Regions from separate parts of the Metabacillus dongyingensis genome, predicted to be linked through region 1. Evidence: riboswitches for the same ligand, from Rfam matches in the RefSeq annotation. Region 1 holds a riboswitch; each other region holds the start of a gene.
The links. A riboswitch is a leader RNA that binds a small molecule or an ion and turns the genes downstream of it on or off. The one in region 1 is predicted to bind S-adenosylmethionine.

Region 1 (4,359 bases):
TTCCAATTTATCAAGAGAGCTGTGATACATCAAAAAAAGCTATGCCAGTGTGTGGCATAGCTTTTGGAGTTTTGGAGTGTTATACTTTTGGTCCGCCAAGAGTTTCAATCTCTTCTGAAACGTGATTGAACTTTTTGAAATTTTGTTTGAACTTGCCTGCAAGCTCTTTTGCTTTTTCATTATACGCATCTATGCTGTCCCAAGTTTTAACTGGCTGAAGCACTTCATCCGGCACACCAGGAACGTGAATTGGAATTTTCAGTCCGAAGTTTTCATCTGTAACAGTTTCCACGTTGTCTAATTCACCTTCAAGAGCGGATTGAACCATTGCGCGTGTATATTTCAATTTCATGCGCTTGCCGGTTCCGTATTCTCCGCCAGTCCAGCCTGTGTTGACTAAGAATACATTTGCCTGATGCTCATCAATTTTCCGGCCGAGCATCTCGGCATAAACAGTAGCAGGAAGCGGCAGGAAAGGCGAGCCAAAGCACGTAGAGAATGTAGCCTGAGGTGATGTAATGCCTCGCTCTGTTCCGGCAAGCTTGCTTGTATAGCCGCTTAAGAAGTGGTACATGGCCTGTTCTTTTGTTAATTTGCTGATAGGAGGAAGAACTCCAAATGCGTCAGCAGTTAAAAAGACAATCGTATGCGGGTGGCCTGCAATACTAGGCTTCACAATGTTATCCATTGCTTCAAGGGGATAGGCCGCTCTTGTATTTTCAGTAAAGAAGGTATCGTCATAGTCAGCAATTCTTGTGTCATCATCAAGTACTACATTTTCAAGCACTGACCCGAATCTTATTGAATCAAAAATTTGAGGTTCTTTTTCACGTGAGAGGTTGATGCACTTTGCATAACAGCCTCCTTCGATATTAAAAACACCGGCATTTGACCATCCGTGCTCATCATCGCCGATTAATTTGCGTTTAGGATCAGCAGACAAGGTTGTTTTTCCTGTTCCAGACAGACCGAAGAAAAGGGCCACATCGCCTTCCTGACCAACATTTGCAGAGCAGTGCATCGGCAGGATACCGCTTTCAGGAAGAAGGTAATTCATGACAGAGAAAATAGATTTTTTCATTTCTCCTGCATATTCCGTTCCTCCGATTAAGATCGTTCTTTTCTCAAAAGAAATGATGATAAAAGTTTCAGAATTTGTTCCATCTACTGACGGATCTGCTTTAAAGTTTGGTGCAGACACGATCGTGAATGGATTATCATGCTGAATCAGCTCATCTCCGCTCTCTGGCTGAATGAATAATTGCTGTGCAAAAAGGTTATGCCAGGCGAATTCATTTACAACCTGAATCGGCAGGCGGTATTTTGCGTCAGCTCCGGCAAAGCCTTTGAAAACAAAAAGCTCATTGCGGTCTTTTAAGTATGAAAGAACTTTTAAATACAATTTTTCAAATGCCGTTTCAGAGAAAGGCTGATTAACAGCACCCCACTCAATTTTGTCATTTGTTGAATTTTCTTTTACAATAAATTTATCTTTAGGTGAACGTCCTGTGTAAGTACCAGTTGTTGCACGGACTGCTCCCGTTGAAGTTAATGTACCTTCTTTGCGCTCTAATACTTTCTCTACAAGAACGGGAACTGATAAGTTATGAAATGCATTTTCCCCTTTAAGTAAAACATCAAGCTCATTTGTAATTTCAATTGAATTCATCCCATACCCATCCTTTACCTATATTTCTATTATTATTTTCAACTATATGTTAAGTGATTCTTCTTAATTAGTATAACACATTAAAATGAATAGTCTATACTATTTAACTTATTCTACGTACAAATTGATGAAATGGAACGGTTTTAGAAACGTTTTTGATGAAAATGATACATATATAATAGGAATGTTTTTATTTCGGCATTTTGTGGAATCATATAAAAAGGGTTCTGAAAAATCTTATGCGAAAACCTTGTCAGTTTTTGTTGACACCTGAAGGAAATATACGATATTATATGTCCTTGAACGGATTCTCTTATCCCGAGCTGGTGGAGGGACAGGCCCAATGAAACCCAGCAACCTGCTTTATCTTGAAAATTCATTCGTGAATTTTTGCGAGCAAAGGTGCTAACCTGATGCAAGGCGAAAGCCCTTGATCGATAAGAGCGAAAGGCTACGATTTTAGTAAATAACCTTTCCTCGCGGGAAAGGATTTTTTATTTCAAATATATTTTGCCTGAAAGTACTCGTGGATTCTCCTAAAACATGCCAACTGAAATATTTTGCCGAATGGTCAAAATATGAAAGGGAATGAGTTCCGTATCATCTAACCTTTTGAGGAGGAAAACTTTAATGACTAAACAACGTCGTCTGTTTACTTCAGAGTCTGTAACTGAAGGTCATCCTGATAAAATTTGTGACCAGATTTCTGACTCGATTTTAGATGCAATCCTAGAAAAAGATGCAAATGCCCGTGTAGCTTGTGAAACATCTGTTACAACAGGTCTTGTTCTGGTTGCTGGTGAAATTACAACTTCTACTTATGTAGACATTCCAAAAATCGTTCGCGAAACGGTTAAAGAAATTGGCTACACTCGTGCAAAATATGGTTTTGATGCAGAAACATGTGCAGTACTTACTTCAATTGATGAACAGTCAGCAGATATCGCGATGGGTGTTGATCAGGCGCTTGAAGCACGTGAAGGAAAAATGACAGATGAGCAGATTGAAGCTATTGGTGCAGGTGACCAAGGATTGATGTTCGGTTTTGCAAATAACGAAACGAAAGAATTAATGCCGCTGCCGATCTCACTTGCTCACAAACTTGCACGCCGTTTAACAGAAGTCCGCAAAGAAGAAATTCTTCCGTACCTTCGTCCTGACGGCAAAACTCAAGTAACAGTTGAGTATGATGAGAATGACAAGCCTGTTCGCATTGATACAATTGTTATTTCAACTCAGCATCACCCTGAAATTTCATTGGAGCAAATTCAGCGCAACGTAAAAGAACATGTAATTAACCCGGTTGTACCGAATGAATTAATTGATGAAGATACAAAATACTTCATCAACCCGACTGGCCGTTTCGTAATCGGCGGACCGCAGGGCGATGCAGGCTTAACAGGCCGTAAAATCATCGTTGATACTTACGGAGGGTATGCTCGTCACGGAGGCGGTGCATTCTCTGGTAAAGATCCAACAAAAGTTGACCGCTCTGCAGCTTATGCAGCACGCTATGTAGCTAAGAATATTGTAGCAGCTGGCCTTGCTGATAAATGTGAAGTTCAGCTTGCATACGCAATTGGTGTAGCTCAGCCGGTATCAATTGCAATCGATACATTTGAAACAGGGAAAGTGAAGGAAGATGTGTTAGTGGATGTTGTTCGTGCTAACTTTGACCTTCGTCCGGCAGGAATCATCAACATGCTGAATCTTCGCCGTCCAATTTACAAACAAACAGCTGCCTACGGACACTTCGGCCGTAATGATCTTGACCTTCCATGGGAAAGAACAGATAAAGCAGAAGCTCTTAAAGAACAGGCTTTAAACCAATAATAAGTAAAAAAGGATGAGAATACTGCTGTATGCAGCTCTCATCCTTTTTTTGTCGAAAAAATCGGGATTTTTGTTTAATTTTGTGAAAAAATGCAACAATCTCTTACTAGTCTTCGTTTTATAAGTGGAAAGACACTTTTGGAGGCGAATAGGATGTGCGGATTTGTTGGAATTATTGATTATCGTAAACAAACGAGAGATCTTTTATTTAATACATTCATTGAGAAGGCAAGCAGAAAAATAGAACACAGAGGTCCGGATGACAGCGGAATTTATCAAGATGAGCAGGTTCTTCTGGCCTTTCAGCGGTTAAGCATTATTGATGTTAAAAGCGGACACCAGCCTATGGCTTATGGATCTGATGACCGCTACTATATTGTGTTTAACGGTGAAATTTATAACTATATTGAGCTCAGAGAAATCATTTTTTCCCATGGATTTAAGTTGAAAACGGATACGGATACAGAAGTGATTGTTGCGCTTTATTGCATTTATGGCCAGGAAACGCTTCAACTTTTAAGAGGAATGTTTTCATTTCTTATTTGGGACAGACAGGAACACTTTTTATTCGGTGCGAGAGATCACTTTGGAATAAAGCCTCTTTACTACATAGAAAACGGCGAAATGAATCTTTTTGCTTCGGAGCTTAAGAGTTTAACTGATTATCTTCCAAATCCTCTTATTAATGAAGAATCCTTAGAGCACTATCTCTCTTTTCAATATGTACCGGACCCAGGCACGATGCAGAAGCATATTAAGAAAGTGCCTCCAGGCTATTTCTTTACAAAAAAAACGGGAGAAGCATTAGAGCTTACAAGGTACTGGAAACCGAAACTTGTACCCGTACGTCCAACTGA
Region 2 (4,359 bases), 2.1 Mb from region 1:
AGAGATGACATTGTTGTCAACAGTATGGACGTGGAGGCTGCAGCCTGCGTTCGTACGATTATAGATTTCAACATGAAGCAGGGTTTCAGCAGAAGGCTTCAGCTTTGTTTCTTCAAGGGCAGCTCCATTCTGATCGACCAATAGGAAATCTTCATCCGTTTCAATCCGTTTATCCTTACCGCTTGAAGTCACTAAAAACGAGAGCGGCTCCGTTTTTACCTTAATCGCGAGGTTTCCGCTTGTACCTGGAAACCAGTCCCTCTCAGCAAGCTCGCGTTTAACCGCTGCAAGCTCGCGCAAGCGTTGATTTAAAAGACTCATGATACCGCCTCCTGCTTTTTCTTAAGTCTATCTATCACATCAAAGAACGTAGTAAATTCCTGATGCGGAAGGTCTAAAGACTGGCATTTTCCCAGAAGAAAATCTCTTGCAAACACAAAGTCTGCAAGTTTTGCAGCCTCTAAATCCGTAACTGAATCACCAATGACAATGACTTCCTGATCAGGAGCAGCAAGCTTCCTGATTAAACTCGGCTTGCAGCAGCCACAGTCATTGCTGCACTGATCATCACATGAGTTTGGCCATAAGATTTCAATTGCCTGACCGCTGAAATCACCTGCATTGCAGTAAACACGGTCCCTGTCAACCAAGCCATTCAACAATGGGTGAACAAAAAAATCAATGCCTCCGCTTACGATATACAGAGGGATTTCTTCCTCCTCCGTATATTGAACAAATTCACGGAATCCATCGCGAAGCTGAGCCGTAAAAAGCAAGTATTGAATAATATCAAATTTCAGCTCTGATGGAATCAGCTGAAACATCTTCTCTACTCCTGCCCGGACAGAAATCCGCTGACTTAATACATCATCCTTCAAAGCATTCCATTCTGGCGGTGCAAACTTCTTCATGATGGCAATAATGTTGTCATTGTTTGTTATTGTTCCGTCGAAATCACAGATGATAATCGGCTTGCTCATTTGCTCACTTCCACCTGCCCCCAAAGATCCAGCGCGATTCTCAAATCCGCATTTTCATTTGCTTTTTCAGTCAAGGAGATGCCTTGTAATGCCGCATCGATCGCTGCACGGAAAGCTTTTCCGCCTGCAGCAGCGCCGTTTGGATGTCCGTGGACACCTCCGCCTGCGTTAATCACGCTATCTAACCCGAAATCCTGGATTAAGATAGGGACGAGTCCTGGATGAATCCCTGCTGAAGGCACAGGGAATGTTTCCTTCAGGAGCACGTTTTCTTTACAAGCTGCACCTATGGAAAGGGCCGCTTCCCGCTCAAGCGCAACACTTCCATAAGGGGATGGAAACAGAGAAAAATCGGCTCCGCTGTATCTCAGCAATTTTCCGAGTAAAAGAGAATGCGAGATTCCATATAGTGAGGATGATGCCAATGCACCGCTGACAGCTGGATGAGCCATTAGCGGAATGTTGATGTCTTTGTCCTCTGCCAGGCTTTGAAGCACGTCAAGGCCGTAGGCAAAAACATTTAGCAATAGGGCATCTGCTCCAAGCTCTGCCGCACGCTTTGCTTTTTCTTTTAAATCATACGTTTTGCCTGATAAATGAACCGCGTACATCGCCTTATGACCGGTCTCCTCATAAACCTTGTTTAACACTTCTTTTCCGGCAGTAATCCGCTGGTCAAAAGGTGTCAGCGGATTTTCAAAAAGAATTTCATCGTCTTTCACCAAATCAACCCCGCCGAGCACCTGATCTTTAAGCTGATTCTTTAAAAAAGCGAGATCACGTCCGATGACACCTTTAAAAATACTCATAAGCAAAGGTCTGTCATATACACCAAGTTTTTCACGGATGCCGCTGATGCCGAACTTAGGACCTTGAAAATCAGCAAGAATATCTTCTGAAAAATCCAGGTCCTGAAGCTTTACTTCGCCGTCAAGAGACAGTTTTCCAAACACAGTCGCAAGAATCGCCGGCAAATCATGGCTGAAATTTACTCCAGGGTAAAAAATTTTAACGATGCCTTTTTTGACGCGTTTGTTTAAAAAAGCTGAAACCTTATCATCAGCCTCAAATTCTTCTACAGAGATGACCTTCCCTTTGTGCTGCTTCAATTGTATCTGAGTCAGTTCCGGAAGATCCGTCCAGGACCCAACGGTTAACCCAAGGGCAATCCCTTCTGCTTTTTTTTCTAAGTTTTTTTCATCATGGATGAGATAGGTTGCTGTAATGCCGCTCATGTTTGTACCGCCTTCCATAACAGTTTTAGAAATGCGCAAGCGCCAGTTTAGCTCAGGCATGGCAAAATCAGCAGAAAAGTCCGGTTTTGACTTTTTTGTTCTGGCCGAGGAGCTGGGCGACTCAGTTTGCCATCAATGCGCAAAATTTTATATATTCTAAATAAATAAAAAAGGCCCCTTTCCGCTAATCGAAAAGAGACCTTATCTGACTTGGCTAAGATCCTTATCTATCAGCGAAATGCTGCAAGATTTAGCACCGTGCTTAAACCTTGGTTTAAGTCGGTTGCCGGGCTTCATCGGGCTAGTCCCTCCACCTGCTCTTGATAAGAATGGCTTATTTATTTTATGTTCTGAATAACCTGAAATTAATTTGGATTATGACATTTTTTCAAAAGACTGTCAACCGCCATTTTAAAATAAATTCAAAGATTTTATCCGTGCTGCTGCTTCTCTCAGTCTTTCTTCTGAGGTTAAAAGTCCTGCCCTTACATAGCCTTCTCCGAATTTCCCAAAACCGACACCCGGCGCCACACAGACATGTGCATGAAGGAGGAGATATTCGGCAAAGGATTCTGACGTATAGCCTTCCGGAACAGGCAGCCAGGCAAAAAACGACCCTGGCGGCGCTTCAACCTGCCAGCCAATTTCGTTAAGAGCAGTTATGAATGCATGGCGTCTGCTTTCATACCGCTCCACCAATTCATCCACACAGCTCTGTGATTCAAGCAGGGCAGCTGCAGCAGCTTCTTGGACAGCACTGAACACACTGACAAACATGTGATCCTGCAGCAGATTAATCGCTTCAATGACACTTTCATTGCCAATCGCAAAGCCGATCCTCCAGCCCGCCATATTATACGTCTTCGAGAGTGTATAGATTTCTATCCCAGTTTCTTTCGCTCCTTCAACTTCCAAAAAGCTGACAGGTTTTTTTCCGTCGAACCCAATGGCGCCATAGGCAAAATCATGAATCACACAAATTTCATTTTCTTTTGCAAACGCGACTGTTTCTTCAAAGAATTCTTTTGAGGCAACAGCACCGGTCGGATTGTTCGGGTAATTCAGAAACATTAGCTTTGCCTGTTTCTTCGCTTCTTCAGAAAGTTGCCCATAATCCGGCAAAAACTGATTATCTTTTACCAGCGGCATAAATTCCATCCTGGCCCGGGCAAGCTCTACCCCAGACCAATAGTCAGGATATCCGGGATCCGGCACGAGAACTAAATCATCCGGGTCCAGTAAACATTGCGGAATTTCAACAAGCCCCGCTTTTCCGCCAAACAAAATGGCCACTTCTTTGTCAGCATTAAGTGTTACACCATACTCCCGCATGTAAAATTCCGCAATTGCTTCTTTAAGAAATTTCTGTCCGCGGAACGGGGAATATTTGTGATAGTCCGGATTTTCCGCTGCCTCCTGAAGAGCCTTAACAATGTGGGGCGGTGTTGGCTGATCAGGATTCCCCTGTCCAAGATTAATAACGTCATGTCCCGCTTCGATACTTGCATTCACTCTTGCTACGAGACTTGCAAAAAACTGCTTTGGAAGCTTATTTAATAACTGTGATTGATTGAAGTTTTTCATGTTTTACACCTTCTCAAAAAATTCTTGAAATTCTAGTGAAAAATCATATATTGTTAGAGTCAGCTTGTAAAGAAAAATTTTCGAGGCGGAGATGAAGATTGATGAATCCAAAAGTGGCATGCCTGCAAATAGACCTTGTTTTTGGTGACCCTGAAGCAAATATTGAAACGGTAAAAAAAGAAATAGAAAAAATAGCAGCATCTGAAAAACCTGACGTAATTGTTCTGCCTGAACTGTGGACAACAGGCTATGATCTTACTAGGCTCGACGAGATCGCAGACCCAAACGGCAGCAAAACAATCGCTCTGGTCAGCAGTCTGGCTAAAACATATGAAGTTAATATTGTGGCAGGTTCTGTTGCGAAAAAAACAGAGGCAGGCGTCACGAACACGATGTATGTTTTTAATCGCCAAGGCGAGCTTAACCATGAATACAGCAAGCTGCATCTTTTCAAACTGATGGATGAGCACCTTTATCTAAACGGCGGAACCGAAAAAGGCCTGTTTCAGCTTGACGGTCTGCAAAGTGCCGGAGTGATTTGCTATGACATTCGATTCCCT
Region 3 (4,359 bases), 2.2 Mb from region 1:
TTTAATTAGTCCGCCAAATGCTGAATCACTAAATGACTGATCTCCCAGTCCGACGTCAGACAGCATAATCCCAACCTTTATCTTTTCATCTGCATTGCTTTCCATTGCAGCTTGTCCGCAGCCTGCAAGCAAAATCGTGATGCAAAATGAAAGCAGCACAGCAATATGTTTTCTTTTCATTTGATGTATTCTCCCCTTTAAAAGTATCTCCTCATGTCATATCGACTGATTTACGGAAATCTTTATTGCAGGAAGGGTAAAGCGAGTAAATTTTTTTTGAGATAACTGAGACGCATAATGATATTAATTAAATTTCAGAATTTATCCGCAAAAAACCTGAAATTGCTCAAAAAAAACAGCAAGCGATCAACTCGCTTACTGTTCCTTTTTGAAATATGTCCAGCCGTCTTCCTGATAAACTTTCCCAGCTTTCATTAATGATCCGATTGCACGCTTGAACGCGCCTTTGCTCATGTTAAAGCGTTCTTTAATATCCTCTGGGTCGCTCTTATCGAAAAATGGCATCGCTCCGCCTCTTGATTCCATGTAATCATAAAGCTGCTGTGCATCCTCATCCAATGCTTCATGCTTTCTGGGAAGCAGAGATACGTTGATTGTTCCATCGTCTTTCACTTCAATTACACGTCCTGTTACCAGCTCGCCTAAACGAGGCTCTCTTTTACGCTGCGAAGAGTGAATAAATCCTTTGTAGCCTTCTTCTGTAATAATATATGAGCCGGCAATAATCATTCTGTAAACTCTGCCTGTCACAGTTTGATTGTTGGCTGCACCTTCTGCTGATACGATATTCTCCTGCATGACATCTTCCGTTGCAAGCTTCGTGAAAAACCTGCCATTTTTCGTTACCTTCAAAGAACAATAAAGCATGTCCCCCTCTTCAGGCCAAACCTCGATAAACGCTGGAAGGATATCGTTTGCTACTAGGGCATCCTTGGATAAACCAATATCAACAAACGCTCCCATGTCTTCTCTTACGCTTACAACTTCAACCCAGTCGTAATGATCCTCGGTAATTTTCGGTTTCTTCATTGTTGCAGCAAGACGGTCTTCATGATCAACAATTAAATAAACCTCTACTTCTTCTTTGTCATCAATCGGTTCCGTGATTTCCGTTTTATGAAGGAGCACACGGCTTTCCCCATCTGTTAAATAATAGCCATAATCTAATTTTTCATCTATCGAAAGCGTCATAAACGTTCCTGGATTCATCAATTGTATTTCGTTCCTTTCTTTTGCAGGTTGCATCTGCTGTTAGTTTTCAAATTGAAGCGGACATTTATGTATGAATGCGCAGCTAAACGGCTAATCTCCTGGGCTAATCGGGTGCTTAATTGCTGCAGACTACTCCAACTTTTACGTTTTGTACTTCGTATTGTCCGGCTCCATCGCCCAACTCCTCGGCCAGAACAAATTCCCCCAAAAAGTCAAACCCGGACTTTTCGGCGGAATTCTTATCTGTCTGTCGGAGCTAAACGGGCGATTCCGCACTTCGTTAGTTGTTATCCCCTGTTCATTCTACTATAATCTATAGATAATATAAACTTTTGGGAGGATTCTTATGGCGAAAGACAGTTCTTTTGATATTGTTTCAAAGGTGGATATGCCTGAGGTGACGAATGCAATTACGATGACAATGAAGGAAATTGGCACCCGCTATGATTTTAAAGGGAGCAAAAGCAGCATTTCTCTTGAAAAAGAAGAGATTGTTTTAGTTTCAGATGATGAGTTTAAAATGGATCAGTTAAAGGATGTTTTTATTTCTAAATTGATAAAGCGCAATGTAGCGACACGAAATATTGATTACGGAAAAATCGAAGGTGCATCGGGCGGAACGATTCGCCAGCGCGCTAAGCTCATTCAGGGTATTGATAAGGATAATGCAAAAAAGATTAATGCCATTATTAAAAATTCCGGATTAAAAGTAAAAACCCAGGTTCAGGACGATCAGGTCCGTGTGACCGGCAAAAATAAGGACGACCTTCAGCAGGTGATCGCAGCCGTTCGCGGAGCCGACCTGCCGATAGATGTTCAATTCATTAATTTCAGATAAAGTGAACAAACACTCGGGCTATCCTCTGCTGAGTGTTTTTTTCGTTGTTCTGCAAGTATCTGCTTCGATTTCCCCTCAACAAATTCCCCGTCTATTCAGAAAAGTTTTATTTTTGTATTGAATCTATCCGAAAAAACATGTAAATTAGATATAATATCTTTTTCTAAAATTTCATATTTCACCATTCTTATCTAGAGAAGCTGAGGGACTGGCCCTTTGAAGCTTCAGCAACCTGGCATAATGAAATCATCTGTCTTCATCAGAGATTTCAATCCAAGGTGCTAATTCCAGCGATGCATCCATCGAACGATAAGAAGAAGTCCTGAACGTTCAAAAGTCTTCTTCTTGGAAGGCTTTTTTTGTTTTTTTATTGCACTAAGGAGGTTTGGAGTTTGACACTTTTAAACGATTTACAGAAGAAGATCCTGATTGGCGACGGAGCAATGGGAACATTGCTTTACTCACACGGAGTTGACAGGTGTTTTGAAGAATTGAATTTATCGAAGCCTGATGAAATATTAAATGTTCATAAGGCGTATATTGCAGCCGGTGCAGATGTCATTCAGACAAATACTTACGGTGCAAACTATATTAAACTATCAAGATATGGACTTGAAGATGAAGTGAGAGCAATTAACCGTACTGCCGTTCAGATTGCTAAAAAAGCAGCAGCCGGCAATAACACCTATGTTCTTGGAACAATAGGCGGCATCCGTGCTTTCAAGAAAAATGCCTATTCCCTTGAGGACATTAAACGAAATTTCAGAGAACAGCTTTACCTTATGCTCAGTGAAGAGGTAAGCGGTCTGCTGCTTGAAACCTATTATGATCTTGAAGAAATTAAAACCGTATTAGAGATCGCCAGAAAAGAAACGAATATCCCGATTATTACAAACATCTCCCTTCACGAAATTGGAGTCTTGCAGGATGGAACACCCCTGCAAGAAGGCCTTTCTCAGCTTGAGGCCCTTGGTGCTGACGTTGTCGGTCTGAATTGCAGACTTGGTCCTTACCATATGCTTTCATCACTTGAAGAAATTCCGCTCCCGGAAAGAGCGTTCTTATCTGTTTATCCCAACAGCAGCTTGCCTACTCTTGAAGAAGGAAGACTTGTCTATGGCTCTGGAGAAAAATATTTTGCAGAAAGCGCTCTAGCCTTCAGAAATCAGGGAGCAAGACTAATTGGAGGCTGCTGCGGCACAACCCCAATCCACATCGAAGCAATGGCAGCAGCGCTTAAAGGACTCCCTCCAGTTACAGAAAAGAAAGTTAAAATAAGAAAGAAAGAGATTTCTGTCACGTCTGCAGCGGAAAGAAAGTACCCTCCCCTGCCGGAAATAGTCAATAAAAAGCGCTCTCTGATTGTAGAACTCGATCCTCCTAAAAAGCTTGGGCTGGACAAATTTATAAAAGGTGCAAAAGCACTGCAAGCTGCTGGAATCGATGCCTTAACACTTGCAGACAACTCACTTGCATCACCGAGAATAAGCAATGTGGCTGTAGGGTCCATCGTTCAGCAAACACTTGGACTCAGGTCCTTAATTCATATTACATGCCGCGACCGCAACTTAATTGGCCTTCAATCTCATTTAATGGGTCTTCATACGCTGGGACTTACGGATGTGCTGGCGATTACGGGCGATCCATCAAAAATCGGGGATTTTCCGGGAGCTACTTCCGTTTATGATCTTTCATCATTTGATTTGATCAGCTTAATTAAACAATTTAACGATGGTCTTTCTTATTCAGGAAAACCTCTTGGGGAAAAAACCAATTTTTCAGTTGCCGCTGCGTTTAATCCCAATGTTAAATATCTAGATAAAGCGGTAAAAAGACTGGAGAAGAAAATTGCCTGCGGTGCAGATTATTTCATTTCACAGCCAATTTACTCAGAAAAACAGCTGATTGATGTTTATGAGGAAACGAAGCACTTAACCGTTCCGATTTATATCGGCATTATGCCGCTCACAAGCAGCCGCAATGCAGAATTTATCCATAACGAAATTCCGGGCATTACTCTTTCTGACAGTATTCGTGAAAGAATGGCCCGGGCAGGCGACAATCGGGAGAAAGCCTATCAGGAAGGATTGGCGATTTCTAAAAGACTGATCGATGCTGCCTTTGACTTATTTAATGGAATCTACTTAATTACACCATTTTTAAACTATGAATTAACCGTTGAACTGACAAATTACATTCACAAGAAACAAATTGAGGTCAATGAAAGGAAGATTACGCATGTCTGATATAAAAAAGCAGCTTGAGAAAAAAATCCTCGTTCTGGACGG
Region 4 (4,359 bases), 2.3 Mb from region 1:
CGGCGGTCATGCACGTCACGATACGGTATGCCGACAATGATCACATTTTCAATTTCTTTCTCACTTAACAGCTCTTCTGTCTGCCTTGAGATGCGCCCGAGTCTGAAGTAATCCTGACCGTCCTGTGCAATGATCAGGCTATACTTATAAAGCGGCGAATAATTCTTCGGCAGATAAATCAGGAGCGTTACTTCTTCTTCTAATTCTTTTGAATAAAGCAGCGTCTCTTTTACAATTCCTGCTTTTGCTGTCATCACAAATACCTCCAAAGATGTTGGACGCTGTCACATCCATTATTAAAAACGCTTCCATTTATTTTAGCATGAATTGTGACAAAATTCTTGCTTCATGCACGATTGATTTTTGCTGATACGTCTGAAATGAATTGACGGGCCTCATCCGCATTCAGAAGAATAACATTTGCGTTCTTTGCTCCTGCTGGAACAGGCTGCATAAATGGAAATCGGTAAATCGCCGCATTTGATCCCGCTATGAGAAGAACAAGGATTGTAAAAAGACCCCATTTTGGCTTTGTTAATGAATATGTCATCCGTATTGCCGCCTTTCACTTATAGGATAAATATACCAAGGTAATCTGTAAAAAAAAGACAGTTCATTTGAACACTTTTTGACAGATTTAAACCCGTCATAATTCCTTTATTCCGTACATATTCCTTATAAGAAGACAAGCCTGATAAAGGGAAGGATGCCTGAAAATGAGGAAATCAATTCATGTTACAGCAGGTATCTATGCAGCTGTCTCAATTTCGTTCTGGGGAATTTCCTTTGTATCAACAAAAGCTGTTTTAGTTCAGCTGGAACCTTTTACATTGCTTGTTTTGCGTTTTGGTATTGCATCTCTCTTTTTATTCCTCCTTCTTTTCCTTTTTCGTCAGCCTTTAAAAATAAAAATGGATTATCTCCCTGAGGTTTTTATACTTGCCGTACTCGGAATCTTTGTCCATCAAGTCATACAGGCTGCGGCATTGAAGTCCATTCAGGCATCGGAAGCAGGATGGATCATCTCTTTTTCCCCGATATTCACAGCAGTTCTGGCATCTCTATTTTTAAAAGAAACGTTTACGCTTTTTAAAGCTGCAGGCATGTCAATTGCTGTACTTGGCGTTCTCTTGATTACATCTTATGGACAAGGCGGGTCATTAACCTTTCATGCTAATATGGGATATGCACTGATGATCTTAAGTACATTAAATTGGGCGGTTTATTCCATTCTTATAAAAAAATTAAAAATCCCTTATCCTGCATTAACCATTACTTTTTATACAAGCCTTATTGGTTTTTTGATGACAATTCCATTCTTTATGAGAAATAACGGCTGGGTTCAGCTGACTGTGCTGACACAGGAAAACTGGACTCATTTGCTGTTTCTCGGAATCTTTGTCTCGGCAGTCGCATACTGGTTTTGGGGAAAAGCCCTGGAGGTCATGGAGGCGGCTAAAGTGTCATCCTTTCTTTACTTTGAACCGCTTGCAACTGTTATTGCGGCAGTCATCTTGCTGAATGAACCTTTTTTATTAATGAGCGGGGCAGGCGGTTTGTTGATTATTGCAGGTGTGATGATTGTGAATCGTAAATATTCATAAAAAACCCCTTGCAAAATATTTGATAATGAGATAAGGTTATAAAAACAATTCAAAAAGTTCATACTATTTATTCTTATCCAGAGAGATGGAGGGTTCTGGCCCTGTGAAATCTCAGCAACCGGAAAAGAACAGAGAATGTTCCTGTTCGAACCAAGGTGCTAAATCCAGCAAGCGCAGGTAATAAGCTTGGGAGATAAGGAGAAGCAATCATTCGATATCAACGTCTTCTTCTTAAATGAGGAAGACGTTTTTTATTTTAGAAAAAACAATGGGACGGTGTTGGAAATGTCAGAACGCATTGAAACAATCTTGGCGCAAATTGGAAATCGAAGTGAAAACGTAACGGGAACAGTGAATCCGCCCGTCTATTTTTCTACAGCATACAGGCACAATGGAATTGGGGAATCAACTGGATTTGATTACATCCGCACTGGAAATCCTACTCGGGCGATACTTGAAAAAGCCATTGCAGAGCTTGAGCATGGAGATCAGGGATATGCCTTCAGTTCAGGAATGGCAGCGATTCAGACATTGATGGCATTGTTTAAAAGCGGAGACGAGCTCATTGTATCCTCAGATTTGTACGGGGGAACCTACCGTTTATTCGAACGGGAATGGAGAAAATACGGACTTGTTTTTCATTACGCTGATTTTAACGACGAAAACTGTACGCAGCAGCTGATCAATGAACGCACAAAGGCCATTTTTCTGGAAACTCCGACTAATCCTTTGATGCAGGAAACAGAGGTCAGCAAGATTGCTAAAATAGCCCGTGAAAACCATCTGCTGCTGATTGTCGACAACACCTTCTACACGCCGATCCTGCAAACGCCGATTTTAGATGGAGCGGACATTGTCATACATAGTGCCACCAAATATTTGGGCGGACACAATGATGTGCTTGCCGGTTTGGTTGTTGCTAAGGGAACAGAGCTTTGTGAAGAGCTTGCACAGCATCACAACGCGATCGGGGGGGTGCTTTCTCCTTTTGATTCATGGCTCTTGATCCGCGGCATGAAAACCCTGGCCCTGCGGATGAACCAGCATGAAAAAAATGCCGGAAAGCTTGCAGTATTTCTTGAAAATCAAACAGAAGTGACAGAGGTGCTTTATCCTGGCAAAGGCGGAATGCTTTCATTCAGGCTGCAGAAGGAAGAATGGGTGAATCCATTTTTGAAAGCCTTAAAGACGATCACATTTGCAGAAAGCCTGGGCGGAGTGGAAAGCTTTATCACATATCCAGCGACTCAGACTCATATGGATATTCCTGAAGAGATTCGCGTTGCAAATGGCGTGTGCAACAAGCTATTGCGCTTTTCTGTCGGAATTGAATACGCAGGAGATTTGGAAAAGGATTTAACAGAAGCATTTGAACTGATGAAGGAGGCGGAGAAAGTTGAGCAACGATGATTGGAAATTCGAGACGAAGCTGCTCCACAATCGTCAAAAGGTGCAAAAGGAAACAGGAGCGGTAAGCGTGCCGATCAATCATTCCTCTACTTTTCACCAATTTGACTTTGATGACTATGGAAAATTTGATTACAGCAGATCGGGGAACCCGACACGCGAGGCATTAGAAGAAACAATTGCCGAACTAGAAGGCGGTACCAAAGGATTTGCCTTTGCTTCTGGAATGGCGGCCATTTCAACCTGTTTCTTGCTCCTTTCTAAAGGAGACCACGTTCTAATTACTGAAGATGTATACGGCGGAACATACAGGATCATCACAGATGTATTGAGCAGATTCGGCATTGAATACAGCTTTGTCGACATGACCGATTTGCATGAAGTGGCGTCACACATCAAGCCGAATACAAAAGTTATCTATGTTGAGACACCGTCAAATCCGCTTTTGAAAATTACCGACATCCAGGGCATTACGAAACTTGCAAAAGCAAATAACTGTTTAACATTTTTAGACAATACGTTTTTAACACCAGTCCTTCAGCGTCCACTCGAGCTAGGAGTCGATATCGTGCTTCACAGCGCAACCAAGTTTTTGGCTGGACACAGTGATGTACTTGCAGGACTCGCGGTTGTAAAAGACGAAGAGCTTGCTGCACAGGTAGGGAAACTGCAAAATGCATTCGGTGCGGTACTCGGCGTGCAGGACAGCTGGCTTGTGCTCCGCGGAATGAAAACACTGAACGTCAGACTACAGCAATCATCAGCATCTGCGAGGAAGCTGGCAGAGTACTTGTCTAAGCATAAAGCTGTCCGAAACGTTTATTATCCAGGATTAACGTTCCATCCTGGCCACTCGATTCAGCGTTACCAGGCGGACGGACCAGGTGCCGTGCTATCATTCACATTAGCCGATGAAGACGCTGTCCGCACCCTTGTTAAAAATGTGGAGCTCCCTGTATTTGCTGTAAGCCTCGGCGCAGTAGAATCTATTCTTTCCTATCCGGCCAGAATGTCTCACGCTGCCATGCCAAAAGAAGAGCGGGAGCGCCGCGGGATCTCGGATGGTTTATTGCGCATCAGCGTAGGCCTTGAGGATGCAGACGACTTGATCAAAGATTTTGGGAAGGCCTTGGCGAAGCTGCCTGCACATGCTATTAATAAATTGAGAGCTTGATAGAGTTTAGGACGATTCCTTTGTGGGGAATCGTTTTTTTTTCGTGTTGTATAGAAACTTTCGCAAGACAACTATGAAATGGATGGTCAAAATTATTCCAAATTGGACGGTTATTACATTTGTTCTTAATTGTATAATACGGTAGAGTTTATAAGTAACGCAGATAAGCTGAGA

Region 2: linked by a shared signal. The riboswitch ahead of mtnW (2,3-diketo-5-methylthiopentyl-1-phosphate enolase) and the one ahead of metK (methionine adenosyltransferase) in region 1 are both predicted to bind S-adenosylmethionine.
Region 3: linked by a shared signal. The riboswitch ahead of K8L98_RS05680 (bifunctional homocysteine S-methyltransferase/methylenetetrahydrofolate reductase) and the one ahead of metK (methionine adenosyltransferase) in region 1 are both predicted to bind S-adenosylmethionine.
Region 4: linked by a shared signal. The riboswitch ahead of K8L98_RS06230 (methionine biosynthesis PLP-dependent protein) and the one ahead of metK (methionine adenosyltransferase) in region 1 are both predicted to bind S-adenosylmethionine.

Annotation. Positions count from the first base shown of each region.
Region 1 is NZ_CP082944.1:3,965,880-3,970,238, reverse strand. It holds gene pckA (phosphoenolpyruvate carboxykinase (ATP)) at 80-1,669, opposite strand; SAM riboswitch class I at 1,980-2,113, shown strand; gene metK (methionine adenosyltransferase) at 2,300-3,502, shown strand; gene asnB (asparagine synthase (glutamine-hydrolyzing)) at 3,656-4,359, shown strand, end outside.
Region 2 is NZ_CP082944.1:1,820,462-1,824,820, reverse strand. It holds gene K8L98_RS08995 (methylthioribulose 1-phosphate dehydratase) at 1-321, opposite strand, end outside; gene K8L98_RS08990 (2-hydroxy-3-keto-5-methylthiopentenyl-1-phosphate phosphatase) at 318-980, opposite strand; gene mtnW (2,3-diketo-5-methylthiopentyl-1-phosphate enolase) at 977-2,215, opposite strand; SAM riboswitch class I at 2,436-2,545, opposite strand; gene K8L98_RS08980 (pyridoxal phosphate-dependent aminotransferase) at 2,627-3,799, opposite strand; gene K8L98_RS08975 (carbon-nitrogen family hydrolase) at 3,901-4,359, shown strand, end outside.
Region 3 is NZ_CP082944.1:1,154,052-1,158,410, reverse strand. It holds gene K8L98_RS05695 (BMP family lipoprotein) at 1-180, opposite strand, end outside; gene K8L98_RS05690 (CvfB family protein) at 376-1,230, opposite strand; gene K8L98_RS05685 (YajQ family cyclic di-GMP-binding protein) at 1,580-2,071, shown strand; SAM riboswitch class I at 2,256-2,387, shown strand; gene K8L98_RS05680 (bifunctional homocysteine S-methyltransferase/methylenetetrahydrofolate reductase) at 2,464-4,317, shown strand; gene metH (methionine synthase) at 4,310-4,359, shown strand, end outside.
Region 4 is NZ_CP082944.1:1,258,196-1,262,554, forward strand. It holds gene K8L98_RS06215 (alpha/beta hydrolase) at 1-254, opposite strand, end outside; gene K8L98_RS06220 (hypothetical protein) at 347-550, opposite strand; gene K8L98_RS06225 (DMT family transporter) at 717-1,604, shown strand; SAM riboswitch class I at 1,675-1,804, shown strand; gene K8L98_RS06230 (methionine biosynthesis PLP-dependent protein) at 1,890-3,014, shown strand; gene metC (cystathionine beta-lyase) at 3,001-4,185, shown strand.